2 regions of the Streptomyces sp. NPDC015345 genome follow, and region 2 is predicted to be linked to the other one. Evidence: riboswitches for the same ligand, from Rfam matches in the RefSeq annotation. Region 2 holds a riboswitch; the other holds the start of a gene.

Region 1 (10,761 bases), on a different contig from region 2:
CCGGATCCGATCGCGACCGTCGACTGCGCGGCGCAGGCGGTCGGGGACCTGACCACGATCGTCGACCCGACCGCGCTCGGTGTTCCCACCGAGGTGCCGGGCACCGCGTGCCTCGCGCCGTGACCAGCGTGACCTGAGGGCCCCCTGTTCGGTGGCGCACTTGCGTGAAGGCTCCGGAGCCGCGCGCGTGCGCCACCGGGAGGCGGCTGCCCTGCGGTCAGCTCCAGCGGTAGCCGTCGCCGAAGTTGAGGGTGTGCTCCAGCACGTCCTCCATCGGGTCGTCGATCTGTCCGGTGCTGATCAGCGCGACACTGGGGGCGTTGTGCGAGTCCTTGTGCGTCTCGTCGGCGTGTGCCGTGCCGGAACACAGCACGGCCGGCGTGGCCGTCACCGCCGCGACCAGCGCCCAACGGGACATCTTCCGCACCCAACTGCTGTTCACAGCAAGCCTCCTTGGAGCAAGCGCATGGGCCGCCGGTCGCGGCCCGCTGCCGTGGGTAACCCCCCGCGCGTCCAAGAAGTCACCGACGATCATACGAACGGGTCGTCCGATGCCCCCAACATCCCCTGAACCCCCGGAGAAAGAAGCCGGAGAAAGAAGTCAGCCGCATGCGTCATCGTCGCGTTCCGGCCGTCACCCTGCTCGGGGCTCTCACCCTGGCCACCGTCGCGCTCGCCGCCCCGGCCTCGGCGGCCCCGCGGGGTGCGGCCAACCCGAATCCGCTGCCGCACCTGGAGACGCTGATCTCGGAAGGGGTGACCGTCGAAGGGCCGCTGATCAACGGCGTCGCCGTTCCGCTCCTGCGCTAGTTGTCGCCGCCGCCCGGCTCGCAGGCGCGGAACTCCGGCGGGAATCCGGTCCAGCGCAGCTCAGGGGGCAGATGCCGCATGTCGTTGTAGAAGAGCAGCGAGGCGGGCCGCCCCGGCGCGTAGCGGATGACGGTCAGGGCGGCGTTGCAGTGGTTGAGGCCGAGCCAGCGCCACGGCGGGGCGTCGAGGGCGTCCCGGACGAGCCAGCCGATGAGGAAGTTGTGCGTGACGACCAGTTCGTGGCGCGGTTCGGTGCCCGGCGCCGGGCCGGTGAAGCGGGCCAGCGCGTCACGGGCGAGCGCGGGCCCGCCCGCGCGCTCCTCCTCGGGAAATCCGCCGAGCCGCTGGAGCGTCGACTCGGCGCTCTCCGGGGGGAGTTCGTTCTCGCACGGCATGTACGGGATGTAGTCACCCGCTGCGTCCGAGCGGTGCAGGGGCACGCCGTCGAGCCGCCCGGCGATCAGCCGGGCGGTCTCCTCGGCCCGTGGCAGCGGCCCGTGGTGGACCGCGGAGAGAGGAACGCCGCGCAGCCGCTCCCCGAGAAGGACGGCCTGCCGACGGCCGCCCTCCGTCAGGCGGCTCTCATCGGGCGTGGCCTCGCCGTGCCGGGCGAGGTAGAGGTGACGGACGGCGCTCCCGGTCATGACGGAACGGCCCCCTTCCTGATCATGAGTATCGGCTGAGGGGACGCGCGGAGCGCTGACGCGGTTCCGGCGGCGGACCCCTGGGCCCGCCGGGACGTCAGGGCCCGCCGGGACGCTGAAGATGGTGGACGCGGCGGACGAGCCGCGGGCGTGCGGCGCGGCGGGTGGCGGCGCGGTCGGCGCGGCGGGGGCCGGGCCGACCGCGGGACAGCCGCAGTTCCGCGCGGGCAAAGGAGCCGCGGGCCCGATGGCGTCGGGCCGCGTGGCTGCGCATGGGGACCGCCGTCGGTGCCGTGGCGGCGATCGGCGGTCTCGTCTTCACCGGCGTGGCCACCTGCTTCGACGCGCGGGTGGCCGAGGGGCAGCCGCACCAGGCCCGCGAGTGCGGGCACTGGCGGCCGAAGAAGGCGGCGCCGTGCGGCGACACCGGGAAGTAGCCGCGGATCAGCCCTCGTCCTCCAGGTTGCCTTCCGTCTCCAGGTACGCCTGCCGCAGCGCTTCGAGCACCGCCGGGTCCGGCTTCGCCCACATGCCGCGCGACTCCGCCTCCAGGAGGCGTTCCGCGATGCCGTGCAGCGCCCAGGGGTTGTTCTCCTGGAGGAACTGACGGTTCGTCGGGTCCAGGACGTACGTCTCCGTGAGCTTGTCGTACATCCAGTCGGCGACGACGCCCGTCGTGGCGTCGTACCCGAACAAGTAGTCCACGGTGGCGGCGAGTTCGAAGGCGCCCTTGTAACCGTGGCGGCGCATCGCCTCGATCCACTTGGGGTTGACGACGCGGGCGCGGAAGACCCGCGAGGTCTCCTCCACCAGCGTGCGCGTGCGGACCGTCTCGGGGCGCGTCGAGTCGCCGATGTAGGCCTCCGGCGCCGTGCCGCGCAGGGCGCGGACCGTCGCCACCATGCCGCCGTGGTACTGGAAGTAGTCGTCGGAGTCCGCGATGTCGTGCTCGCGGGTGTCGGTGTTCTTCGCGGCGACCGCGATGCGCTTGTACGCGGTCTCCATCTCGGCCCGCGCCGGGCGGCCTTCGAGCCCGCGGCCGTAGGCGTAGCCGCCCCAGACCGTGTAGACCTCGGCGAGATCCGCGTCCGTGCGCCAGTCGCGGGAGTCGATGAGCTGGAGCAGCCCCGCGCCGTACGTCCCCGGACGCGAGCCGAAGATGCGGGTGGTGGCCCGCCGCTCGTCGCCGTGCTCGGCCAGGTCGGCCTGGGCGTGGGCGCGTACGTAGTTGTGCTCGGCGGGCTCGTCAAGCGAGGCCGCGAGCCGCACCGCGTCGTCGAGCAGGCCGATCGTGTGCGGGAACGCGTCGCGGAAGAAGCCCGAGATGCGCAGCGTCACGTCGATGCGGGGACGGCCCAACTCCTCGTACGGGATGGCCTCCAGGCCGGTGACGCGGCGCGACGCGTCGTCCCAGACGGGGCGCACGCCGAGCAGCGCCATGGCCTCGGCGACGTCGTCGCCCGCCGTGCGCATCGCGCTGGTGCCCCACAGGGAAAGGCCCACGGAGGTGGGGTAGTCGCCGTTGTCGTTCCTGTACCGCTCGATGAGCGAGTCGGCGAGGGCCTCGCCGGTCTCCCACGCGAGGCGGGAGGGGACGGCCTTGGGGTCGACCGAGTAGAAGTTGCGGCCGGTCGGCAGGACGTTGACCAGGCCGCGCAGCGGGGAGCCGGAGGGACCGGCGGGGACGAAGCGGCCCTCCAACGCCCGTACGGCGTTGTCCAGTTCGGCGGTGGTTCCCTCCAGGCGCGGGACCACCTCGCGGGCGGCGAACTCCAGGATCGCGGCGACCTGTTCGCCCTGGTCGCGGGGGACGGCGGCGAGGTCCCAGCCCGCGTCGTCCATCGCCTGGACCAGCGCGCGGGCCTTGTCCTCGGCCTCGTCGGCGCTCACGCGCGTCGCCGCGGACTCGTCGAGGCCGAGCGCCTCGCGCAGGCCGGGCAGGGCGGAGGTGCCGCCCCAGATCTGGCGGGCGCGCAGGATCGCGAGGACGAGGTTGACGCGGTCGGCACCGGCCGGGGCGGTGCCGAGCACGTGCAGACCGTCGCGGATCTGCATGTCCTTGATCTCGCAGAGCCAGCCGTCGACGTGGAGGAGGAAGTCGTCGAAGCCGTCGTCGTCGGGGCGGTCCTCAAGGCCCAGGTCGTGGTCGAGCTTCGCGGCCTGGATGAGCGTCCAGATCTGCGCGCGGATCGCCGGCAGCTTCGCCGGGTCCATGGAGCTGATCTGCGCGTACTCGTCGAGGAGCTGCTCCAGGCGCGCGATGTCGCCGTAGGAGTCGGCGCGGGCCATCGGCGGCACGAGGTGGTCGATGAGCGTGGCGTGCACGCGGCGCTTGGCCTGGGTGCCCTCGCCCGGGTCGTTGACCAGGAAGGGGTAGATCAGCGGCAGGTCGCCGAGCGCGGCGTCGGGGCCGCAGGCCGCCGAGAGGCCCGCGTTCTTGCCGGGCAGCCACTCCAGGTTGCCGTGCTTGCCGAGGTGGACCATCGCGTCGGCCCCGAAGCCGCCGTCCGCCGCGGGGGCCGCGATCCAGCGGTACGCGGCCAAGTAGTGGTGCGAGGGCGGCAGATCCGGGTCGTGGTAGATCGCGATGGGGTTCTCGCCGAAGCCGCGCGGCGGCTGGATGAGGATGAGGAGGTTGCCGCGCCGCAGGGCGGCAAGCACGATGTCGCCCTCCGGGTCACCGCCGTCGCCGACCCGCGAACGGTCCAGGAACATCTCGCCGGGCGGCGGCCCCCAGTGCTGCTCGACCGAGTCCCGCAGCTCCTGCGGCAGCGTCGCGTACCAGCGCTTGTAGTCGGCGGCCGGGATGCGCACCGGGTTGGCGGCGAGCTGCTCCTCGGTGAGCCACTCCTGGTCGTGGCCGCCCGCGTCGATGAGCGCGCGGATCAGCTCGTCGCCGTCACCGGAGACGAGACCCGGGATGTCGGCCTCGGGGCCGAAGTCGTAGCCCTCGGCGCGCAGCCTGCGCAGCAGCGCGACGGCGGACGCCGGGGTGTCGAGGCCGACCGCGTTGCCGATCCGGGAGTGCTTGGTCGGGTACGCGGACAGGACGAGGGCCAGGCGCTTGTCGGCGGCCGGGATGTGCTTCAGGCGCGCGTGCCGTACGGCGATGCCGGCGACCCGCGCCGCGCGCTCGGCGTCGGCGACGTACGCCGGGAGCCCGTCCTCGTCGATCTCCTTGAACGAGAACGGGACGGTGATGAGCCGCCCGTCGAACTCCGGCACCGCGATCTGGCTCGCGGCGTCCAGCGGCGAGACGCCCTCGTCGTTCTCCTCCCAGGCCGAACGCGACCCGGTCAGGCACAGCGCCTGGAGGATCGGCACGTCGAGGCCGGTCAGCGCGCCCGCGTCCCACGACTCGTCGTCGCCGCCCGCGGAGGCCTCGGCGGGCTTGGTGCCACCGGCTGCGAGGACCGTCGTCACGATGGCGTCGGCGGGGCGCAGCGCGTCGATCAGCTCCGGCTCGGGGGCGCGCAGCGAGGCCACGTACAGCGGCATCGGGCGCCCGCCCGCGTCCTCGATCGCGCCGCACAGGTCGTCGATGAAGGCGGTGTTGCCGCTCATGTGGTGGGCGCGGTAGTAGAGCACCGCGACGGTCGGGCCGTCGATGTCGCGCGCCGTGCGCTCCAGCGGGCCCCAGGACGGCGCGGGCGCCGGCGGGTCGAAGCCGTGGCCGGTGAGGAGCACGGTGTCGGAGAGGAAGCGGGCCAGCTGCTCAAGGTTGGCGGGGCCGCCGTGCGCGAGGTAGGCGTGCGCCTCGGCGGCGATGCCGACCGGCACGGTGGAGGAGGCCATCAGCTGGGCGTCGGGCGCCTGTTCACCGGTGAGTACGACCACCGGCAGACCGCTGGCGATGAGCTGGTCCAGACCGTCCTGCCAGGCGCGGACGCCACCGAGGAGGCGTACGACGACGAGGTCGGCGCCCGCCAGGAGCGAGGGCAGCTCGGTGAGGTCCAGGCGGGACGGGTTGGCGAACCGGTAGTCGACCGGACCCCCCGCCGCGCGGGCGCTGAGCAGGTCGGTGTCGGAGGTCGACAGCAGCAGAAGCATGCGTGCGCAGGCCTTCCTCGGGGTGTCCGCGCCCCGGGTGGTCGTATGGACGGCAGGAGTTCCTGGCTCGCCCCACGGATGGGGCTCACAGTGGCGGGACCGCGCCGGATTCGCACCGGGCTTCCTCCCCCGGGTCCTGGCGGACCCACGCCGTCGCTGGCGTCGGCGGACCTGGCGGCCCGCCGCCTGCATAGTAAGTCCTGACCGCCGCCGATGGGGCGGCCACCTGCCGGGACGGCCCGTCTCGGGAGGCGACCGGCCGGAACGGCGTGGGTATGCTCGCCGCCATGCCGCCCACCCGAGCAACCTCCACGAACCAGGGCGAATCCCTCATACGTACCCCGGTCCGCGACCGGGGCGACGCCTGCCCCGGAGCGCTCCGACTGCACCGCGCCGACGACGGCGCACTGGCCCGACTCCGCGTGCCCGCAGGTGTATTGACGTCCCGTCAGGCGGCGATACTGGCAGACGTGGCGGAACGCCTCGCGGACGGCCACCTCAGCATCACCTCGCGCGGCAACATCGAGCTGCGCGGCCTCGGCGCGAGCTGCGGCACGGAACTCTCCGCGGTTCTCGCGGACGCGGGCCTGCTGCCCTCCGAACGCCACGAACGCGTCCGCAACATCGTGGCCTCGCCGCTCGCCACGCTCGACGGACTCGGCCACGCCGACGTGCAGTTGTGGGCCCGCGAGCTCGACGGACTGCTCTGCGCCGAGGAGTGGACGACGGCGCTCTCCGGCCGCTTCCTGTTCGTCCTGGACGACGGGCGAGGGGACGTGGCCGGGCTCGGCGGCGATGTGACCTTGATCGCAGAATCGGGCGGGGCGGGGTGTGTGTCCGGGGAGTCGTGCGGGGCGGAGTGCGTGCGCGGGGAGTCGGGCGGGGCAGCGGCCGTGTCCATGACTTCGGGCGGCACGGCATCCGCGGACCCGGGCGGCACGGCGCTCGTCCGCGTCGGTGACCGCGCCCTGCGGGTCTCCGCCGCCGCCGCCCCGCGTGCCGCTCTCGCCGCCGCCGGGGCCTTCCTCGCCGCCGCGCGCGACGCGGGCAACGGGGCGTGGCGGGTCCGGGAGCTGCCCGCGGGGCACCCCGTCGACCTCGCCGGGGCGCTGGCGCGGCAGGGCATCGACGCCGGACCGGCCGCCGCCCCCTTCGGCCCGCCCGGCGCCGCCCCGCACCTGCCCGGCGTCTGCGGCCGCGCGGTGGCTGTCGGCGCCCCCCTCGGCCGCGTGAGCGCCGCCCGGTGGCGGGCCCTGCTGCCCGCCCCGGCCGACGAACTGCGCGTCACTCCGTGGCGCGGCTTCGTGCTCCCCGGCTTCGAGGACGACGCGGCGGCCCGCGAAAGGCTGCGCGCGCTGGCCGACGCCGGTTTCATCGCCGACCCCCGCTCGCCCTGGCTCGGCGTCTCCGCCTGCACCGGCCGACCCGGCTGCGCCAAGTCCCTCGCCGACGTCCGCGCCGACGCCGTCCCCGGCGCCGGTGGCCTGCCCGTCCACTTCTCCGGCTGCGAGCGGCGGTGCGGGCACCCGCGCGGCGACTGGGTGGACGCCCTCGCCACCGGGGACGGGCGGTACGAGGTGACGGTGCGCACCGGCGGCACGGCGGCGCCAGTGAGCGGCGCGAACCTGACCGAGACGGTCACGAGGGCACGTACGACATCCGCAACCACCACAACAACGGCCACGAGATGAGCGAGAGCACAGTGTTCGACTACGAGAAGGACGGCGCGGCGATCTACCGCGAGTCCTTTGCCACCATCCGCGCGGAGGCGGACCTCGCGGGTCTGCCCGCCGACGTCAGCCAGGTCGCGGTGCGGATGATCCACGCCTGCGGGATGGTCGACCTCGTCCGCGACCTCGCCTTCAGCCCGCGCGTGGTGGCCGACGCCCGCAAGGCCCTTCGCGACGGCGCGCCGATCCTGTGCGACGCCAACATGGTCGCGAGCGGCGTCACGCGCAAGCGGCTGCCCGCCGACAACGACGTGATCTGCACGCTCACCGACCCCGCCGTCCCCGGCCTCGCGGCGCGGCTCGGCACCACCCGCAGCGCCGCCGCCATGGAGTTGTGGCGCGACCGCCTCGAAGGCTCCGTCGTCGCCATCGGCAACGCCCCCACCGCGCTCTTCCGCCTCCTGGAGATGATCGAGGAGGGCGCCCCACGCCCGGCCGCCGTCCTCGGCATCCCGGTCGGCTTCGTCGGCGCCGCCGAGTCCAAGGACGCGCTCGCCGAACACCGCTCGGGCCTTGAGTACCTGGTCGTACGGGGGCGTCGCGGCGGCAGCGCGATGGCCGCGGCGGCGATCAACGCGATTGCGAGCGAGGCCGAGTGAACACCCAGAACACCCAGGGGAAGCTGTACGGGGTCGGGCTCGGGCCCGGCGACCCCTCCCTGATGACCGTGCGCGCCGTCGAGGTCATCGCCGCCGCCGACGTGATCGCGTACCACTCGGCCCGGCACGGCCGCTCCATCGCCCGCCGGATCGCGGAGAAGCACCTGCGCACCGACCACATCGAGGAGCCGCTGGTCTACCCCGTCACCACGGAGACCACCGACCACCCCGGCGGCTACCGCGGCGCCCTCGACGACTTCTACGAGGAGGCAGCCGCCCGCCTCGCCGCCCACCTGGACGCCGGGCGCACCGTCGCCGTCCTCGCCGAGGGCGACCCGCTCTTCTACGGCTCCTACCAGCACATGCACAAGCGGCTCGCGCACCGCTACCCGACCGAGGTGATCCCCGGCGTCACCTCGGTGAGCGCGGCGGCGGCCCGCCTGGGCGAGCCCCTGGTGGAGGCCGAGGAGGTTCTCACGATCCTGCCGGGCACGCTGCCCGAGGAGGAGCTGGCCGCGCGCCTCGCGGCGACGGACTCGGCGGTCGTCATGAAGCTCGGCCGTACGTTCGGAAAGGTGCGCGGTGCTCTGGAGAGCGCGGGCCGCCTCGACGAGGCGCGCTATGTCGAGCGGGCCACCATGGAGGGCGAGCGCACCGGCCGCCTCGCCGACGTGGACCCCGAATCCGTCCCCTACTTCTCCGTGGCGGTGCTGCCGAGCCGGGTGGCGCCCCTGACGGGCGGGCCCGCGCCGGAACCGCCCGCGGAGCGGTGCGGAGAGGTCGTCGTGGTCGGCACGGGCCCCGCGGGGCCGCTGTGGCTGACCCCCGAGACGCGTGGCGCGCTCGCCGCCGCCGACGACCTGGTCGGCTACACCACGTACGTCGACCGGGTGCCGCACCGCGCCGGGCAGCGGCGGCACGGCTCCGACAACCGCGTGGAGTCCGAGCGCGCCGAGTTCGCTCTGGAGCTGGCGCGGCGCGGGCGGCGCGTGGCGGTCGTCTCGGGTGGCGACCCCGGCGTCTTCGCGATGGCCACGGCGGTCCTGGAGGCGGCCTCACAGGACGCGTACGAGGACATTCCGGTCCGGGTGCTGCCGGGCGTGACCGCCGCGAACGCCGCCGCCGCGCGGGCGGGGGCGCCGCTCGGCCACGACTACGCCACGATCTCCCTCTCCGACCGCCTGAAGCCGTGGGAGGTCATCGCGGAGCGCCTGGCCGCGGCGGCCTCGGCGGATCTCGTCCTCGCGCTCTACAACCCGGGGTCGCGCAGCCGCACCTGGCAGGTGGGCAAGGCCCGGGAGCTGCTGCTCGAACACCGGGCGCCGGACACGCCGGTCGTCCTCGGACGGGATGTGGGCGGCCCCGAGGAGAGCGTGCGGATCGTACGCCTCGGGGACCTCGACCCCGCCGAGGTCGACATGCGGACGCTCCTGATCGTCGGCTCTTCGCAGACGCGGGTGTCGCGGCGGCGCGGGGGTAGGGAGCAGATCGTCTGGACGCCTCGCAGGTACCCCGAGGGGTGATTCTGTGGGGCGTCGTCTGCGGGTGTGCTGTGGCCGAGCGCGCAGTTCCCCGCGCCCCTGACGGGGCGCGCAGCCCCGTTTTCAGGGGCGCGGGGAACTGCGCGACCAGCCACAACGCACCCGCACCTCACCACGCAGCGGAACGCACCCACTCGACGGCCTCCTCCGGTGTGGCGACCTCGGGGACGGCCTCCGGCAGGGCAGGGCGCCGGACCACCACGACCGGAACCCCCGCCTCGCGCGCAGCGACAAGTTTCGGGGCCGTCGCCGCGCCCCCGCTGTCCTTCGTCACCACGACGTCGACCCGGTGGCGGCGCACCAGCTCCCGCTCCCCGTCGAGCGTGAACGGGCCCCGGTCCAGGAGCACCTCCATCCGGGAGGGGTACGGCGGCTCGGGCGCGTCGACGGAGCGTACGAGGAACCACAGGGCCGCCGTCCCGGGGCCCGCGAACGCCGCGAGGCCCATCCGCCCGGTGGCGAGGAACACCCGCTCGCCCAGGGCGGGCAGCACCCGTGCCGCCTGCTCCAGGGAGTCGACCGTGTGCCAGTCGTCGCCCTCTCCCGCGACCCAGCCGGGGCGGCGCAGGGCGAGCAGGGGAACATGGGCGGTGGCGGCGGCCGACGCCGCGTTGAACGAGATGGCCTTGGCGAAAGGATGGGTGGCGTCGATGAGCGCGTCCACGCGGTGCTCCCGCAGCCACGCCGCCATCCCCTCGGCCCCGCCGAACCCGCCGACACGGACCTCGCCGGGCGGCAGCCGGGGCGCGGCGACCCGTCCCGCCAGGGAACTGGTCACCCGCAGGCCCGCGTCGCCCGCGAGCAGCTCCGCCAGGCGGCGGGCCTCGGTCGTTCCCCCCAGAATCAGTACGTGCACGGAGTTCGGTTCCCCTCATGAGTAAGGCAAGCGGCCCGCACGAGGCGCAGGGCGGACGCGGCGCCCAACTCAAGCACACCGGTCTGCGGCCCGGCTGGACGACCGGCGCCTGTGCGACCGCCGCCACGACCGCCGCGTACACGGCGCTGCTGACCGGCGACTTTCCCGACCCGGTGACCATCACGCTGCCCAAGGGCCAGACGCCGGCCTTCGCGCTCGCCGCCGAGGAGCTGACGGACGCGTACGCCATGGCGGGCATCGTCAAGGACGCGGGCGACGACCCGGACGTCACGCACGGCGCGCTCGTGCGGTCCACGGTGCGGCGGCTGCCGCCCGGCTCCGGCGTCGTCTTCAAGGCGGGGCCCGGCGTCGGCACGGTCACCCGCCCCGGACTGCCCCTGGACGTCGGCGAGCCCGCGATCAACCCGGTGCCGCGTCAGCTGATGCGGGACCACGTGGCGCGGGTGGCGGCGGCGCACGGCGGCAGCGGGGACGTGGAGATCACCGTCTCCGTCGACCACGGCGAGGAGA
Region 2 (10,761 bases):
TTGGGCGTCAGCTCGCGTCCCGCGAGCTTCGCCCGGTCCTTCTCGCCGAAGCGGCCCTCTGCGATCTCCTTGCGGGAACTGGTCACCGCGCCCGTCCCGCGGTCCTTGAGCAGCATCGACACCCCGATGACGTTCCGCGGCTCCACGCCGTAGCCGTACTTCGGGTCGGCGAGGACCATCCGCACCAGGTCCTCGCTGGCCGCGCTGACCACGTACACCTCGATGCCGTGCGCGCGCAGCGTCTTGTAGAGCTGCCGCATGCCGTCCGACAGCTCGGGCGGCTTCACCTCGGTCCTGGTGACCTTCCCGTCCTCGTAGTACTCCGCGGGGATCGGCTTCTCGTACGCCAGCAACTCGTCGACGTACCCCTTGAGCTCCTTCAGCGTGAACCCGGAGAAGATCTGCGCGGCCCACGGGTAGCAGACCTGGTCGTCGACCTCGCACAGCCGGTTGTAGTAGCTGTAGAGGCTCTCCTTGTGCGTCGCCGTGTCCTTGAACGGGATGACCTTCAGGGACGGGTCCATGGTCTTGCGGGTCAGCACGCCCTTCATCTCCAGGAAGGGCAGCAGCGACTCCTCCAAGTCATTGCGGTACGAGGTGTTGTCCGCGTCGAAGACGGCATACGCGCCCTTGTGGTCGTTCGCGGCGATGACCTTGCCGAGCTTCTTCGCGACCGGCTCCGGCCAGTGCGACAGCTCGCGGGCGGTGGCGGCCGAGGTGTCGGCCGCCGTCGCCTCACCGGCGGGCCACAGCGCGCCGCCCGCGAGTGCGGCGGCGACGAGCGCCCCCACGCCACCGATGAGGGCCCGCTTGTTCTTGGCTCGTACTGCCATGTTTCCCGTGTCCCGCCGTTCCTGAGTGCGATGCGCGGCCCCGTCCGGAGCGGCGCGCCATGCTATGGGCCCGGCCACGGGATTCCCATGATCGAAGTCACCGGGGCGGGCGGGCATGGGGGGCGCGGTGGCGGGTAGCGGAGAGGGGCGTCGGCGGGCGCGTGCGGCCCGGGGCGAGGCCTCGGCGGTGGAGGCCGGGGCGTCGCATACTGGACCGCATGGGCTCCCGTGAGTTCGTGCGGGCCGTTCCCCGGCTCGACGGCATGGTCGTCTCCGCGGTCGGCTACCGCACCGCGGGGCAGCGGCCCGCCCTGCACCGGGGCCTGCCCTCGCCGTACCTGACGGTGATCTTCTCGCTGGACGGGGCCATCGCCACCGGCGGTACGCCCGCCCAGGCGACCGGCGCCGACGCGGTCCGCACCGACATCATCGTGGGCGGCCTCCACCAGAGCCCCGCCTACGTCGTCCAGCCCGAGCACGAGGCGGGCGTCCAGCTCGCCGTGCACCCGCTGGCGGCCCGCGCGCTCCTCGGCCTGCCCGCCGGTGAGCTCGCCGGACAGCTCGTCGTCGGCGGCACCGACGTCCTCGGCGCGCGCGCCGCCGAGGTGCGTGAGCGGCTGTGCGCCCTGGACGCCTGGGAGGACCGCTTCGCCGTCCTCGCCGACTACCTGAGGCGGCGCGCGGCCCGGCCCGCCGGAGCCGTGCGCCCCGAGGTCGCCGAGGCCTGGGCCTGGCTCGCCCGGCACCGCGGCGCCGGTACCCTCGGCGGCCTGTCCCGGCACGTCGCCCTCAGCGAGCGCCGCCTGACCGCCCTCTTCCGCGCCGAGACCGGCCTGAGCCCCAAGCAGGCCGCGCGCCTGATGCGCTTCCAGCACGCCAAGGCGGCCGTGACCCGCGCCGTCGCGGCGGGTGACCCGCCGGACCTCGCCCGGGTCGCCGCCGACACGGGCTACTACGACCACTCCCACCTCGTACGGGACTTCCGGCAGTACACGGGGGTGAGCCCCACGGGCTGGCTGGCCGAGGAGTGCCGGAATATCCAAGCCGGGGCGCACGCCGGAGGCGAAGAGTGGCAGACATGAACACCACACCTGACACCACACCTGATACCGCGCCTGACACCACACAGCACGAGCCGCTCACCACCACCCCCGCCCCCACGACCTGGCCATGCCTCCAGGCGCAGGACGCCCCCGCCCTGATCGACTTCCTCGTCGACACCGTCGGCTTCCTGCGCACGGCCGTGTACGAGGACGGCGGCCGCGTCGTCCACGCCCAGCTCGACTGGCCCGAGGGAGGCGGCGTCATGCTCGGCTCGTACGACCCCGGGACGGCCGCCGAGACCTGCGGGAAACCCGGCACCTCCGGCGCCTATGTCGTGACCGACCGGGTGGACGACCTGTACCACCGCCTCCGCGAGGCGGGCGTGAAGATCACCGGCGACATCGAGGACAAGCCGTACGGCAGCCGCGAGTTCGGCATCCAGGACCCCGAGGGAAACCGCTGGTCCTTCGGCACCTACCGGGGCGAGCCGAGGCCGGGCCCGGGCCGGTGAAGACGCGTGATAACTTGCGCAAGCCAGTCAAACCCACACCTGGGCCAGGGAATCCGGTGGAAATCCGGAACTGACGCGCAGCGGTGAGGGGGACGGGCGGGGCCACGGCCACTGGGCGTCTTCGGACGCCTGGGAAGGCGCCCCGTCCGGTTCGATCCCGAGTCCGAAGACCTGCTGGCGCCTCCGCTCGCACACCGGGCGGCGGAGGCCGTGACGCAGACCAGGCTCCGCGTATGAGCCGTGACACTCAAGGGATCGCGTGTCCTCGACAGTCCGTATGTCCGCCGTGCTCTGTACCGCACTGCTCGCGCTCACCGCCTGCGGTGGCGGCTCCGCCCAGAAGTCCGCGGGCAAGAGCGCCGACGGCTACCCCGTCACGGTCGCCTCCTGCGGCAAGGAGGCCGAGGTCCAGGCCCCGCCGAAGCGCGCCGTCTCCCTCGACCAGGGCTCCACGGAGATCCTGCTCTCCCTCGGCCTCGCCGACCGCATGGCGGGCACGGGCACCTGGACCGACCCCATCCCGAAGCACCTGGAGAAGGAGAACGCGAAGGTCGAGCGGCTCGCCGACCGCTACCCCGCCCTGGAGAAGGTCCTCTCCAAGGAGCCGGACTTCGTCAGCGCCTCCTTCCTCTACACCGTGGGCAAGGGCGGCGTCGCCGACCGCGCGAAGTTCACCGAACTCGGCGTGCCCGTCTACGTCTCGCCCACCGACTGCGCGGGCAAGGACAACGACGGCGGCGGCGACGGCAAACGCGTCAAGACCCTCACCATGGACACCGTCTACGGCGAGGTACGCGACCTCGCCGAGGTGTTCGGCGTCGAGAAGCGCGGCGAGAAGCTGATCGCGGACCTGAAGGGCCGCGTCGCGAAGGCCACGAAGGACATCGACGCGTCCGGTGTCTCGCTCCTGTACTGGTTCGCCAACTCCGACGCCCCGTACATGGCGGGCTGCTGCGGCGCCCCCGGCATCATCACCCGCGAACTCGGCGCGAAGAACGTCTTCGACGACACCCGCGAGGAGTGGCCCCAGATCAACTGGGAGACCGTCGCCGACCGCGACCCCGACGTCCTCGTCATCGGTGACCTCACCCGCAAGTCGCAGTCCGCGGAGAGCGCCGCGGCGAAGATCAGGTTCCTGGAGTCCAACCCCGCGACCAAGAACCTCACCGCCGTCAAGAAGAAGCGCTACGTACTCCTCAGCGGCCAGGCCATGAACCCCACGATCCGCACGGTCGACGGCATCGAGCAAGTGGCCGCCGGCCTGCGGAAGTTCGGGCTGGCGAAGTGAGCCCGGTCGCCCCCGTCCGGCATGGGCTGCTGTGGCTGGCCGGCGGCGCCGCGCTCGTCCTCTCGGTGGCGGTCGCCGTCACCATCGGCCCCGCCGACATCTCGGTCCCCGACGTGTTCTCGGCGCTCGCCGCGCACCTCGGCTGGGGCGAGGCACACCTCACCCCCATCAGGGACGGCATCGTCTGGAACCTGCGGCTGCCCCGCACCCTGCTCGCCGCGGTCTGCGGCGCGGGCCTCGCGGTCTGCGGCGCGGTCATGCAGTCCCTGCTCCGCAACCCCCTCGCGGACCCCTTCGTGCTCGGGGTGTCGTCCGGGGCGTCCACCGGAGCGGTCGCGGTCGTCGTCCTCGGTGTCGGCGGGGGAGCGCTGTCGATCTCGGCGGGCGCCTTCGTGGGCGCGCTCTGCTCGTTCGCGCTCGTCCTCCTGCTGAGCCACACACTCGGCGGCACGACGGACCGCGTCGTACTGTCGGGCGTCGCCGCGATGCAGCTCTTCTCCGCGCTGACATCGTTCGTCATCCTCACCGCGGGCGACGCGGAGACCACCCGCGGCGTGCTGTTCTGGCTGCTCGGCTCGCTCAGCGGGGCGGGCTGGACGGACGTGTGGCTGTGCGCGGCGGTCCTCGCCGCGGTGCTGCTCGTCTGCCTCGGTCACGCCCGTACGCTCGACGCCTTCGCCTTCGGGCAGGAGGCGGCGGCGACACTGGGCGTACGGGTGGCCCGCACCCGCCTGGTCCTGCTCTGCGTGACGGCGCTGCTGACCGCCGTCCTGGTCAGCTCGGCGGGCGCCATCGGCTTCGTGGGCCTGGTCCTGCCGCACGCGGCCCGCGCCTTCACCGGCTCGGGGCACGCCCGGCTGCTCCCGGTCACGGCACTCACCGGCGCGGTGTTCCTGGTCTGGGTGGACACCCTGGCCCGCACGGCCCTGGACCCGCAGGAGGTCCCGGTGGGCGTCGTGACGTCACTCATCGGCGTACCCGCGTTCGTGGTGGTGCTGTACCGGACGCGGAGGGCGACATGACGACGTACGAGGTAACGGCGGACGCCCGGGGCGGTCTGCGCGCCGACCGGGTCACCCGCGAGGCCGGCGGCCGGCTCGTCGTCGACGGCGTGAGCCTCGCCCCGCCGCCCGGCGCCACGGTGGGCCTCCTCGGCCCCAACGGCTCCGGAAAGTCCACACTCCTGCGGATCCTCGCCGGAGTCCTCGCCCCCGCCTCGGGGGTGGTCACCCTGGACGGCCACCCGCTGCCCGACACCCCGCGCCGCACGGTGGCACGCCGTATCGCGGTGGTCGAGCAACACGCCACCACGCAAACCGAGTTGACTGTACGAGACGTCGTACGCCTCGGCCGCATCCCGCACCGCCGCGCGTGGTCGGCCCCCACGCCCCACGACGAGCGGGCCGTACGCGAGGCCTTGGCGCACACGGGCCTCACCGACCGCGCGGCCCAGTCCTGGCACACGCTCTCCGGCGGCGAACGCCAACGTGTCCAGATAGCCCGCGCCCTGGCCCAGGAGCCCCGCGAACTCCTCCTGGACGAGCCCACCAACCACCTCGACATCCAGCACCAGCTCGACCTGCTCTCCCTGGTCGCCGAACTCCCCGTCACCAGCGTGATCGCCCTGCACGACCTCAACCTGGCGGCGATGTTCTGCGACCACGTACTGATCCTGAAGGACGGCACGGCGTACGCGGCGGGCACGCCGACGGAGGTGATCACGGAGGAACTCATCGCGGAGGTCTACGGCGTACGGGCGGTGGTGACCCGCGAGGACCCTCCCTCCGTCCGCTTCCTGCGAGGCCCGGTACCAGTCCAGCCGCGCACGACCGGCACTTAACGCGGAACGGCCGGCGGCCGTAGGTTCACGCCGAAGACCGTGAACCACGCGAGGAGGAGCCCGCAGCCATGCGAGCGCAGCCACAGGAACGGACGACCGCGGTGATCGCCCACGTGAGCGACACCCACATCGATACGCACGAGGAGGACGGCGGCCGCAGCGTCGCCCGCACCCGCGCGGTCATGGAGTACCTGAACACCCTCCCGTACGACCTGGACGCGGTCATCGTCACGGGCGACATAGCCGACCACGCGGCCCCTTCGGAGTACGAGGCGGCCCGCGAACTCCTTGCGACCCGCCACCCCCTGCTGACCTGCCCCGGAAACCACGACGACCGCGCGGCGTTCCGCGCACACCTGCTGGGCGAGCCGCCGAGCACGGCCCCCGTCAACCACTCCCGCACGACGCCCCGCTTCACTCTCGCCCTCTGCGACACCTCGGTCCCCGGCGAGGACCACGGCAGGCTGGCCGACGAGACCCTGACCTGGCTGACGAACACCCTGGCGGCGGCCCCGGCGGATGTACCGGCACTGATCGCCTTCCACCACCCGCCGACCACCCTGCACACGCCGTACGTCGACGAGATCCGCCAGTTCGACGAGACCCGCCTGGCCGCCCTGACGGCCCGCCACCCCAACATCACGGCATTCCTGGCGGGCCACGCCCACACCCCCGCGGCAACGACCTTCGCGGACCGCCCGCTCCTGGTGGCCCCCGGCGTCGTCTCGACCCTCCGCCTCCCCTGGGAACCCCAGACGGACGCGGCCCATCACGTACACCGGGACTTGCCGCCGGCGGTGGCTTTCCATGTCCTGGACGAGACGGGCCGCCTGACTACGCACTACCGGGCGGTGCCGCTCGACCTGCACTGAGCCGCTCCGACATGCCCTCACTCGTCCCGGGAGTCGTCGCGTCGGCAGGCCACCACGCCGGGCACATCGGCGAACCGAACGGTCAGCGCTCCGAGGTCCCCGCGTCCCACGACGGAGATGAGCACCTCGGCCGTGTGCTCGGCGTCGCCCGTGGAGACCGTCCGCAGCCCGTCGACGACGAACCCGGCGGCCTCGCACTGCGCGAGGAGTTCATGCAGCAGCCGAGGACGCCACAGATAGGTGATCCGGTAACCGGCGGGCACCGATCTCAGCGCGGGCAGCCGGTGGGCGAGGGGTCGTACCCCGTAGGAGACGAGGAAGTAGGCGGCGGTCGCGAGGACCGCGAGCAGCGGCAGCCCCGCGGCGGCCGCCGAACCCACGGCGGCGGTGAGCCAGATGGTCGCCGCGGTGGTGAGGCCCTGCACCGAGCCGCGCTGCACGAAGATGACGCCCGCCCCGATGAAGCCGAGCCCCGAGACGATCTGCGCGGCCATGCGGGACGGATCCAGGGAGACGGTCCCCGTATGCAGGACATCGCTGAACCCATACTTGCTCACGAGCGTGAACAGCGCGGCCCCGACCCCGACGATGGTGTACGTCCGCAGCCCCGCGGCCTTCTGCCGGATCTCCCGCTCCAGCCCGATGACCCCGGACAACAGAAAGGCCACGCCGAACTCCCCGGCCTGCACCCATCCCTGCCCACTCGGTTCCAGAGCCGCCCGCAGCACCACGCGTCTCTCCCTTCACTCACATCACAGCCATACGTGCGTGCACATACCTGCACGCACGTACCTCCACTGTCACCGATCGGGCGGTGTCGGGCCATCACGGTCCGTCTCACCGCTCAGCTCCCGCCGCACTTGCCGCCAGGCGCGGATGATCTGCGGCAGCCTCGACAGCACCTCACTGATCTGGGTCAGCAGGAGCGTGACGCAGCCGAACGCGGCGAGGATCACAAGGGTCACTTCGTCCCACTTCATGGCGTGGCCTCTGACTTCCGACGTCTTGGCGAGAGCTCGCTAGCAGAACAGGCCCTGGCGGCAGAGCCAGTCGAGGGCGTCCGCCCCCAGCCGGTCCGGCGCTTCGAGCAACGCGGTCTCCGCCGCCACGAGGTCGGCCAGCGACTCGGGTGCGCCCGACCGGTCCAGCACGGCAAGGCGTTCCATCGCCGAGCCGACGGTGTCGGGCCAGCCGGGCATTCCGAAGTGGTCGGGAGCTTTGACAGCGGCCGAGACGGCTCGGTGCAGCAGTCCCGCACGCCAGCCCTGCTCCCGCATCACCTCCGAGGTGAACCAGACCCGGTTGTCGACGTGCCGGACGAACTCCGTTACGTCTTCCTGTACGGTCCGCAGCGCGAAGCGTGAGCCGCCGGCCCACGGAAGGTCCACATCCGAGGCGACGGCCGCGAAGGCGAGCAGTTTCTCGGGCCGGTCGTCCCGCGCGGCCACCAGCGCGGCGCGAGCCCTGCGGTACAGATCGACGCTCTGCGCGAAGATCTCCCCGTCGCTCGGTCCGCCGTCCGCCGCGTGGATCGCGTCCAGCGGCCCCTCACGCCAGGCGTCGTCGACCAGACCGACCGCCGCCGCGCTCACCAGGACGTCGATATCGTCCGCGTCGATACCGCAGTGGGCCAGGACAGCGGGGGCATGCTCCTCGATGCCCGTGAGCGGCGAAGATCTCTCCTGTTCCGCCGGTCCGGCCTTCCCCAGGAGCGCTGCGAGCCGAGGTGACAGGGGCCCGGGCCCCGGGTCCTCCACGATGATCTCGTGCTCCGCCAGATCCTCGAATACGGCGTCCGGCCCACAGTCGATCTCCGAGGAGTCATGGCGTCCCGAGCAGCCCTCCGGGCATTCGAGCTCCCCGCACATCTCCGGCTCATCGGGCTGGGCCTCGTTGACCAGGTGATAGGCAAGCCGTTCCGCTACCGCCTCCCGCGCGGTGATCATGGCGAGGTCGAGCCGGAAGGCCTCGTCCTTCAGCTCGGAGACATCCGGGTCGCCAGGGTCCACGGAAGCGGGTGCCTCCGGTGTGTCAGGGACCCAGGTGTACGCGGACTCCAGCGAGATCAGCAGCCAGGCGACACGAAGGGCCTCGATCTCATCACCCCGGGCCAGCCCCGCCACGGCCTCGGCGGCCTGCCGCACACTGTCCAGCCGGGCGAGATGATGTTCACGTACCGGCGTCCAGGCCGCGAACTCCGCCCGAGCCCGCTCGGCGTCGTGGGTCAGCGCGGCGTCCCGGTCCCGCCGGGCGCGGGTGATCAGGCGGCTCAGGCAAGGACGGCAGCCGGAAAGGCCGGCTGTCGGGGTCGGCCCGAGTGGTATGGCGGCGAGGTCCGGGCCGAACGGCCTGCTGCAAAGACGACACTCCAGACCGCCCGCCTGCCGTGATGTGGGGACGCCGGCCAGTACGGCGGCACGGATCGTGTCATGGGCGTAGGCAGGGATGTGCATGCGCGGCGACTCCTTTGGCGGTGGCGCTCCTTCGGCGCCGTCTCCATGCTCACCTCGTGGATCGGCCGTGAGTCACGGTTTGGCGGCGTACCGGCGAACTTGACGAATACTGACTCGCCCCTGGCCTGCGCCTTCTACGGTGTTGGCAGAACTTGACACCGCGCTCAGGAGGACCCCTTGGCCACCGCCACCACTGCCTCGCCCCTGCCACCGGGCCCGCACCGGGAGTTGGTCGAGGCGCTGCAAGAACTACACCGGGCGGCAGGCAAGTTGAGCTTCCGGAAGGTGAGCACACTCATCGGCGGTCGTGAGGATCAGCTGTCGTCAGCCAGCCATGAGACCGTGCGCTCCGCCGTCAACGGATTGCGGGTGCCGCGCTGGGAGACCGTCCATGACATCGTCCTGGTCCTGGCCGGACAGTGCAGCCCGCCCCGGGACGAGGAGGCCGAGACGGCCAGGTTCCTGCCGCTGTGGCGCGCCATCGGTGAGGGAGAGTCGGGCGCGCTGAAGTCGTTCCAGGAACTGGTCAACGGCGGCTGGGGAGGCGAGGACGGCAAGTGGACGCCGGAACTGGTCATGGGGATGCTGATCAACCCGTTCAGCGCCATCGAGATCCACCCTTCGCTCGCCGCCCCTCACGAGCCGCTGATACCGGAGGACCAATGGGTCCATGGGATGGCGCGGCTCATCGAGGAGCAGGGGGCGGAACACGCGCTGCGGGTCCTGCTGCACCTGCTGAAGGGTGACTATGTCGGCGCGGAGGAGGGCGCACCCTACGGCTACAGCAATCCTGACAGGAAGGCGATGGAGGCGTTCGCGGCCTTCCAGTACGGCTGCCGGGAAATCCTCCGCCGCCTTGCCGACGAGCCGAACCTCCTCGCGGAGTCGATCCGGGCCATGCGCGCCGACGAGACGATGGATCGCGACGATCGCGCGGAAATGCTGGAGAACGAGTCGGACCCGAGCCTGTTGCGCGAGCTGATGATCGTGACCCCCGACACCTGGGACGAGGTCTCGGAGGAAGCACACCACATGGTCTTCGGCTACATGATCAAACAGATCAGCCCTGTGGGTCCGCTCGGGCTGCCCGACGCCGAGCGCTTCCAGATCACCTGGCGCATTCCCGAGCCATCCGCGGCGTAGCCCCCTGTCCTCTTCCCATTCCAGGTATGCCGAGCAGATCCTCCACCATTACCATGCGTGCCCGTTCCTTCTGCTTGCGTAGAGCCGACAGCAAAGTGGATGTCAAGGCAATGGTCTTCGGCTCATCCTTGGTCGTGGATTCCGTCCCGCTCGTAGTCCGCAAGCCTCGGGCGGGGGCCATGCCGTGAACGAGTGAGGCCGCCATCCCGGCGGGGAGTGGCGGCCTCACTGTTGCTGACGCTGCGTCAGGGAATCGGCCGAGCGGTGCACACGCGGTGCACAAGGAGGCGAATACAAGCATCCCGCCCCGGTCGCCCGGACCTGATCTTTAGATGTCGAAGTACAGCTCAAACTCATGCGGATGCGGCCGCAGCTGAATCGGCGCGATCTCGTTCGTCCGCTTGTAGTCGATCCACGTCTCGATCAGGTCGGACGTGAAGACGCCGCCCGCCTGGAGGTACTCGTTGTCCGCCTCCAGGGCGTCGAGGACCGCGGGGAGGGAGGTCGGGACCTGGGGGACGCCCGCGTGCTCCTCGGGGGCGAGCTCGTAGAGGTCCTTGTCGATCGGCTCGGCCGGCTCGATCTTGTTCTTGACGCCGTCGAGGCCCGCCAGGAGCAGAGCGGAGAAGGCGAGGTACGGGTTCGAGGACGGGTCCGGCGCGCGGAACTCGACGCGCTTGGCCTTCGGGTTCGAGCCCGTGATCGGGATACGCATGGCCGCGGAGCGGTTGCGCTGCGAGTAGACCAGGTTGACCGGGGCCTCGAAGCCGGGGACCA

What was found. A riboswitch is a leader RNA that binds a small molecule or an ion and turns the genes downstream of it on or off. The one in region 2 is predicted to bind cobalamin.
Region 1: another riboswitch for cobalamin. It lies ahead of cobN (cobaltochelatase subunit CobN); the one in region 2 lies ahead of ACF062_RS02305 (ABC transporter substrate-binding protein).

What each region holds. Positions count from the first base shown of each region.
Region 1 is NZ_JBIBTX010000002.1:275,169-285,929, forward strand. Features, by position in the region: gene ACF062_RS07600 (hypothetical protein) at 1-123, shown strand, start outside; gene ACF062_RS07605 (hypothetical protein) at 218-418, opposite strand; gene ACF062_RS07610 (hypothetical protein) at 610-810, shown strand; gene ACF062_RS07615 (histidine phosphatase family protein) at 807-1,454, opposite strand; gene ACF062_RS07620 (hypothetical protein) at 1,727-1,891, shown strand; gene cobN (cobaltochelatase subunit CobN) at 1,899-5,504, opposite strand; cobalamin riboswitch at 5,541-5,660, opposite strand; gene ACF062_RS07630 (cobalamin biosynthesis protein CobG) at 5,780-7,195, shown strand; gene ACF062_RS07635 (precorrin-8X methylmutase) at 7,207-7,833, shown strand; gene ACF062_RS07640 (precorrin-2 C(20)-methyltransferase) at 7,830-9,356, shown strand; gene ACF062_RS07645 (cobalt-precorrin-6A reductase) at 9,484-10,230, opposite strand; gene ACF062_RS07650 (cobalt-precorrin-5B (C(1))-methyltransferase) at 10,248-10,761, shown strand, end outside.
Region 2 is NZ_JBIBTX010000001.1:482,685-493,445, reverse strand. Features, by position in the region: gene ACF062_RS02320 (haloacid dehalogenase-like hydrolase) at 1-833, opposite strand, end outside; gene ACF062_RS02315 (helix-turn-helix domain-containing protein) at 1,052-1,915, shown strand; gene ACF062_RS02310 (VOC family protein) at 1,912-2,388, shown strand; cobalamin riboswitch at 2,396-2,582, shown strand; gene ACF062_RS02305 (ABC transporter substrate-binding protein) at 2,666-3,676, shown strand; gene ACF062_RS02300 (FecCD family ABC transporter permease) at 3,673-4,698, shown strand; gene ACF062_RS02295 (ABC transporter ATP-binding protein) at 4,695-5,516, shown strand; gene ACF062_RS02290 (metallophosphoesterase) at 5,585-6,388, shown strand; gene ACF062_RS02285 (MgtC/SapB family protein) at 6,406-7,056, opposite strand; gene ACF062_RS02280 (hypothetical protein) at 7,189-7,368, opposite strand; gene ACF062_RS02275 (hypothetical protein) at 7,408-8,841, opposite strand; gene ACF062_RS02270 (hypothetical protein) at 9,019-9,984, shown strand; gene glnA (type I glutamate--ammonia ligase) at 10,313-10,761, opposite strand, start outside.